DNA from 3 places in the Alteromonas sp. ABH4_453 genome. Region 2 is predicted to be linked to each of the others. Evidence: predicted binding sites of a transcription regulator. Region 2 holds the regulator's gene; each other region holds the start of a gene.
The links. Region 2 encodes LexA, which represses DNA repair genes until DNA is damaged. Its sites were predicted from a motif close to TACTGTATNNNNATACAGTA; they were not measured.
Positions count from the first base shown of each region.

Region 1: dinB (DNA polymerase IV) is a predicted target of LexA. The motif match lies at 1,448-1,467, and genes of this name have one in related genera.
Region 3: ACXAGV_RS05040 (YebG family protein) is a predicted target of LexA. The motif match lies at 945-964, and genes of this name have one in related genera.

Region 1 is NZ_JBSWXP010000010.1:80,986-83,262, reverse strand. Features, by position in the region: gene ACXAGV_RS18050 (DUF1653 domain-containing protein) at 1-125, opposite strand, end outside; gene dinB (DNA polymerase IV) at 342-1,415, opposite strand; gene nqrM ((Na+)-NQR maturation NqrM) at 1,624-1,857, opposite strand; gene ACXAGV_RS18035 (FAD:protein FMN transferase) at 1,867-2,277, opposite strand, start outside.
Region 2 is NZ_JBSWXP010000002.1:117,570-119,846, reverse strand. Features, by position in the region: gene coxB (cytochrome c oxidase subunit II) at 1-521, opposite strand, end outside; gene lexA (transcriptional repressor LexA) at 1,102-1,728, opposite strand; gene ACXAGV_RS03925 (hypothetical protein) at 1,841-2,277, opposite strand, start outside.
Region 3 is NZ_JBSWXP010000002.1:371,086-373,362, reverse strand. Features, by position in the region: gene rplI (50S ribosomal protein L9) at 1-97, opposite strand, end outside; gene rpsR (30S ribosomal protein S18) at 124-351, opposite strand; gene rpsF (30S ribosomal protein S6) at 363-764, opposite strand; gene ACXAGV_RS05040 (YebG family protein) at 1,010-1,297, shown strand; gene ACXAGV_RS05035 (ABC transporter ATP-binding protein) at 1,520-2,277, shown strand, end outside.

The DNA of each region.
Region 1 (2,277 bases), on a different contig from region 2:
TAGCACGGCCGATATACCACTAATTTACTTTCGTCTTCTGAGTGGGTGGCTACTTCGTAAACATCGTATAAATTACCTTTGTAGTGCTTATAGCGACCTGGGGTTTTAAGTTGATTTGAGTTCATAATGTTCTTCATCAAAAGAGTAATAAAATAGCAGTAGTTGGCTGCTTTGTTTGAGTGCCACAGATAAAATGCCTTGGCTACCAAATCACTAGCTTGTGTTTTCACAACGCAAGATAGCATCATCGGTATGAATGACAACTTCACCGCACTGAGGATAACAAGCGACTACATTGCGGCTGCAGCGCACGAGCATTAAAAAATGTATGATACCTTTATCTAAATCTGTTCAAAAGGCAAAACCAATTGCTGAGTCGATTGGTCGGCCGCAAGCCCTATGTGCACACCCACAAGACGGATACCTCGCCCTGTTGCCCGTTCAAAAGCTTCCTGCATCAATGTGTGAAAGTACGCTTCATCAAGCGTGGCACAGCGGTGCTCTACCGTAGTTAGTTGGAAGTCGTTAAACTTAAGCTTAACGCCCTGCGTGCGAATACGTACCGGCTTACCCGTACGCTTCTTGTGATTTTCCATTCGCTCTTGAAGCTTTTCAAATAAATGTGGCAAAAAATCTATGCATTGCTCGAAGGTGTGAATGTCTTCGCTTAGCGTGCGCTCTACGCCGATAGACTTTCGCTCACGAGATACGGATAGTTCACGCTCATCAATACCGTGAGCACGCTCCCACAGCACACTGCCAAATTTACCCAGCTCTTTTTGAATGCGCTCAAAAGGGTATTGGCGAACATCGTCGCAGGTATTAAGCCCCATACGCTGCAGCTTTTGCATGGTGACTTTGCCTACGCCCGGTATTTTTTTTAGTGGCATTTCGCGTACAAACTCATCGAGCTTGTCAGGAGTAATAACACAAATTCCATCGGGCTTATTTTCATCGCTCGCTACTTTAGCCACAAACTTACAAGGCGCAACACCTGCTGAAGCTGTAAGCCCAAGTTCATTTTTAATGCGCTCGCGTATTTCTTCGGCAATTAACGTGGCGCTGCCACCGCAAAATTCACTGTTAGTCACGTCTAGGTAGGCTTCATCTAATGATAAAGGCTCAATGAGGTCGGTATAGTCAGCAAATATCTTACGTATTTTTTGCGACTCGGCAGCGTAAACATCCATGCGCCCTTTTACTAGCGTGAGATTGGGACATAACTTTAAAGCATAGGCTGTTGCCATAGCCGAGCGCACACCAAATTTCCGGGCGGGATAATTACAGGTAGAGATAACACCGCGACGGTCGGCACTGCCGCCAATAGCGATGGGTATATTGCGCAAAGCTGGGTTGTCGCGCATTTCAACTGCGGCGTAAAAACAATCCATGTCGACGTGGATAATTTTTCGCATTACCTGCCTTTGCTATATAGCTATCAACGTAAAACTGTACAAAAAGACAGTATATTATTAATAGTGCTGAATTACACTATCTAATCATGGCTTCTAAATCGAAGTAATGGCTCGCACTTATATTTGAAGGCTGTGATAAAAAACAAAAAAGCGCTGTCGATTTACTCTAACAGCGCTTTTAAATATTAAGTCAACGGTGTGATAAGCATTACAAAATTTGATTTTGTTTCCACTCGTTTAACTTTTTCTGGCGGGCTTCTTCTTTTTCCATGCGCGACTTTTTACGATCACACGGTTCTGGACAGTCACAGGCTTTTTCAATACCCAGTGCGCCTAAGCCACCGCAGCTTCCAGAGATTGATTTTTTCTGAAATAGGTAGCCCACGGCCATAGCTAGTACCATTGTTAGAAAGAAACCAAAAGCAAGAATGAATGTAGACATTGCTACCCCCTAATTATGAACTGTGACCAGTTTATCAAATTCTGGCGACGCGTACTCTTCAAATCCGTCATCTGTGCGACGAATGAGGAATACAGCGAGTTGTTCTTGCTCAGCAACCGCTATCGCTTGTTCCCATCCCATTACATTAAACGCCGTAGCCAAACCGTCTGACGTCATAGATGAAGGGTGAACTACGGTTACCGATACCAAATTATGCGAAATAGGTTTACCCGTAGTCGGGTCGATTAGGTGTGAATAACGGACGCCGTCTTCTTCGTAATAGTTACGATAGTCACCCGATGTAGCAACCGCATTTTCACCTATTGAGACAACTTTTTGAACAGCACGTTCAGTGGTAACTGGCTTTTCAATGGCTATCAGCCATTCGCTGCCGTCGCCACGTTCTCCTTTAACGCGCAT
Region 2 (2,277 bases):
AACAGGTAGTTATCTGTTTTTTGAAACTTGTTCTCTATTTGCTCGCGTTGAGTAGCAAGCAGAGAATAAAACTCTACGTCGCTGTCCATATACTTGTAGTGCCACTTCCACTGTGAGCCTGTTACTAGCACAGTCATGTCTGGCTCAGATGTGTCTTCCATCGCAATCAATGTATTCGCTGCAGGCACAGCCATAAAAATAAGAATAAGAAAGGGGATAACGGTCCAAGCAATTTCAACTTTCACGTTCTCATGAAAATTTGCTGGCTTCGCGCCACGCGACTTTCTGTGCAGATACATCGAGGCAAACATAACCCCAAACACTACAACAGCAATGCCAACGCATATAAAAAACATCAGCATGTGGAGGTCGTAAACCTGGCCACTGATGTCGGTGGCACCGCGTCTTAAATTAAGTGAAGAAGCCTCTTCACTGACTTCTTGGGCAAGAAGCAAAGGAGAAAAAAGCAAAAACGGTATTGTTGAACACCATTTTGCGAAAACGGTCGTTAGTTGTTTCACTCAGCACCTCCGTAATAGCAAGACCAAGAACGCTGATTATTTTGCGCGATGCCCTACCAAATGGTTTGCGAACGATTGACCCATCACCTCAACTTGTAAAACAAATTCAGAGCCATTGTTATTATTTTGTTAACCTCTGTCTAAGAATTGCGCAATAATGTCGTGCCGTCTAGTCTTTTCTGTTAAAAATTTAACGAAGCGTTCAATTTTTAACCATTCCCGTGGCAGCCTTACGTTACATATTGGATGGAAAAAGAAATGAGCATGTATTAAGCGAGAATAAAATCAAACGTACATTTTGAACAACACAAAGGTTCTACGAGCAATCATTTGATCATAAAATCAACAACTAATAGGTTGTTAATATTTATTTTCAAACAAACTTTAGAATAATGAATGCATATTCAGTAGTTCATTCACAGGCAAAATACGCGTAATACACTTTCTGATAGTCATGGTTGGGTTCGTTTTTTAAAGGCGGGCTTAGTCACCCTAACTCCAGAAAACTGGTAGAAATAAAGCAATAAAAGGCATAAAAAAAGCGGCTAGTGCGCCGCTTTTCGTTGAAGGTGTTAAAACCTTACATCCAGTCCGCGTTTCTTATAACGCCTACTGCAATCCCCTCAATAGCAAAAGGTTCGTTGGCTAGGTCTACTCGAATAGGTGCGAATTCTTCGTTTTCGGCATGAAGTAATACTTCACGACCACGTTTCTCTAAACGCTTTACCGTAACATCTTCGTCTACACGTGCCACAACGACCTGGCCATTGTGAACATCGGTGGTGCGATGCACAGCAAGAAGATCGCCATCTAGAATACCGATGTCTTTCATACTCATGCCGTTAACACGCAGTAAAAAGTCTGCTTGAGGTTGAAACAGTGCAGGGTCTACCTTGTAGTGTGATTCTACGTGCTCTTGCGCCAAAATTGGCTCACCCGCCGCCACACGACCAATGAGAGGTAGGCCTTCTTCTTCAGGTACGTCATTTTCGAGAGGAATATTGAGTTTAATACCCCGAGAGGTACCCGGCAGAATTTCTATCACGCCTTTACGCGCCAAGGCTTTCAAATGTTCTTCTGCTGCGTTGGCAGAACGAAAACCAAGTTGACGAGCGATTTCCGCACGCGTAGGCGGCATCCCCGTTTCTTGCATGGTGGTTTTGATAAGTTCTAAAACTTCGGTTTGTCGAGCTGTGAGTGGGCGCATAAAAGACCTGTCTGTTCATACAGTTCCTGTAAGTATATACACCTAAAACTAAATAACAAGCACTTGCCGCGTCTTTTGCTATAAGCAATAGACAGCGACAAGTGTATTACCCTTATTTCACAAGAAGGGCCATGTTCGGATTACCTATTTGAAGCTCTACTTTGCCGGCATTGTTCTTTCGGGTACGCATACCATCGACATGATTAATGCCAATGGAAGGGCTAAGCCAAATGACATGTCCATTGCTATCTATTTCAGTGACTCGGTAAGCAACGTTGTCATAATATCCATACGATGAGTCATATTCTTCAGCTTGGTAAATGCCAAGTATTGATTGATTAGACGATGTCGTTGGAATGACGGCTATATTTTGAAGATCGAATGTAGGCGTTATGGCGTCTTTAAGTACTAAGGCGTCATTTGTTACGTCATAAATATTTATTCTATTGTAGTTTCTATCTAAGCATGCAAACTCAGAGGCGTCGTCGCCATCAGCATTAATTCTTATCAATTGACTACAAGAAACATCTAGTTCATTCAGTCCGACAA
Region 3 (2,277 bases), 250 kb from region 2:
GTGGGAAAAGGAAGTTACGAGCGTAACCAGACTTAACAGTCACTTGGTCGCCCAGGCCGCCAAGGTTGGCGATTTTATCTAGTAGGATGATATTCATCTTAGCTAACCCTTATATTCGCCAAATTACTTGTGTGAATCAGTGTACGGAAGCAACGCAAGGAAACGTGCGCGCTTGATCGCAGAAGACAGCTGACGCTGATATTTTGCGCTTGTACCAGTAATACGGCTAGGGACAATTTTACCGCTCTCAGTGATGTAGTTCTTAAGAGTAGCGATATCTTTGTAATCAATCTCAGTCACACCTTCTGCAGTGAAACGGCAGAACTTACGACGTCTGAAAAAACGAGCCATGGGTGATCTCCTTAAGCGTTGTCTTCAGTGGTTTCAGTTTTCTTTTCCGCGCGATCTTGGCGAGGAGCAGAATCGTCACGACGCTCACGACGAGGCTCTTCTTTCATCATTGGAGAAGGCTCAGTCACAGCAGTCTTAGTGCGCATAACCATGTTACGTAGGATCACGTCGTTGAAACGGAAAGCATTTTCCAATTCATCAACAGCTTCTGCAGACGCTTCAGCATTGATTAGTACGTAGTGGGCTTTGTGCAGCTTTTCAATTGGGTAAGCCAGTTGACGACGGCCCCAATCTTCTAAACGATGAATCTGACCACCGTCTTGCTTTAGGATTGTAGTATAACGCTCGATCATACCAGGTACTTGTTCACTCTGATCAGGGTGAACCATAAATACGATTTCGTAATGACGCATTATAGCTCCTTACGGTTGTAGCCTCGACAGTACAGCCGACTGTATGGAGACAAGGAACGAATTGGGATGGCTGTAAGGGCGCGCATTATACGCAGCAGTTACTAATTGCACAAGCATTAATCACCTTTAGAACAATCATTTGCCCTTTCCCAAACATTACGCTCAGACATTTAATTAAAACACTGTTTATTTGTACAGTAAAATACTGTACAGTTTTTGTGTCTTTAATAAACAGGGGACCTACCATGGCCATTACCACACAATATGTTGTTACGCACAAAGGGGTAGAAAAATTGGTAACTACCGACAAAAAAGAAGCCGATCAGTATGACAAAATGCTCGATGCAGCAGATAACCTTGCTGACTACATTCATGCAAAGGGCATCAAGCTAGACGATAGCGTAGTGGAAGAGCTGACTATTATGCTGTCTAAAAACAAAGATAAAATCAGCAAAATTTTCAAAGGCGCTACCGCAGAAAGCGTATTAGAAGATGAAAGCGCAGAAGTGGTAAAGCTACAAGCTAACGGCTGATAATTTAGGCGCGCTTCTTCTTTGCGTCGTTATGATGAACAATTAATAAGAGCAATTGCCGCTTTAGGCTGATGAGATCTGATAGCATAGCTATACGCAAAAATGTTATTTGATAACATTACCTCAACGCGGCAATGTGTTTTCTCTGGTTTTTAACTGGGTGAACAGACGTGTCGCTTTTGCTAATGTGAACATAAGACGTAAATACAGGTCGGGCTTAGCGTGAATACCATCAATAAAAACAATAGCACTCACTCCCAGCGCAACACAGTGTCAGAAGGGCGCAGCTCAGTGTCTGGAGAGCACAACGCAGTGATTAAAGAGTGCAAAACAGCGATTGAAGTTAGCAATTTACAGTTTTCGTATACCAAAGAAAGCGCCCCCATCATTGACATTAAAGCGTGGCAAGTTTCGCAAGGTGAGCACGTTTTTCTCTCAGGGCCTTCGGGGAGCGGAAAGAGCACATTGCTCAATTTGCTGTGCGGAACATTAACTCCAACTCAGGGCGACATCGCCTTATTAGCGCAGCCTTTCTCCGCATTATCGAACCGACAGCGGGACAGGTTTAGAGCACGCAATATCGGCGTTGTTTTTCAACAATTTAATCTTATTCCCTACCTTTCTGTGGCACAGAACATTAATGCGGCGGTGTATTTTGCAAGTACAAACGTTAGCAAGACAGCATCAGACGCAAAGCTTCGTCATTTACTGGACAAGCTACAGCTTCCTTCTCACGTACTGCATGCGAAAGCTGACGCATTGAGTATTGGTCAGCAGCAGCGCGTTGCCATTGCCAGAGCACTGATTAACGACCCGCAATTATTAATTGTCGATGAACCTACTTCTGCCCTAGATACCGATGCCAGAGATAGTTTTATGTCGCTGCTAAAAGACGTTGCAGGTGAAAGCACCATGATTTTTGTTAGTCACGATAAAGCCATGGAGAGTTATTTTGACCGCCACTTCAGCATGAGTGAATT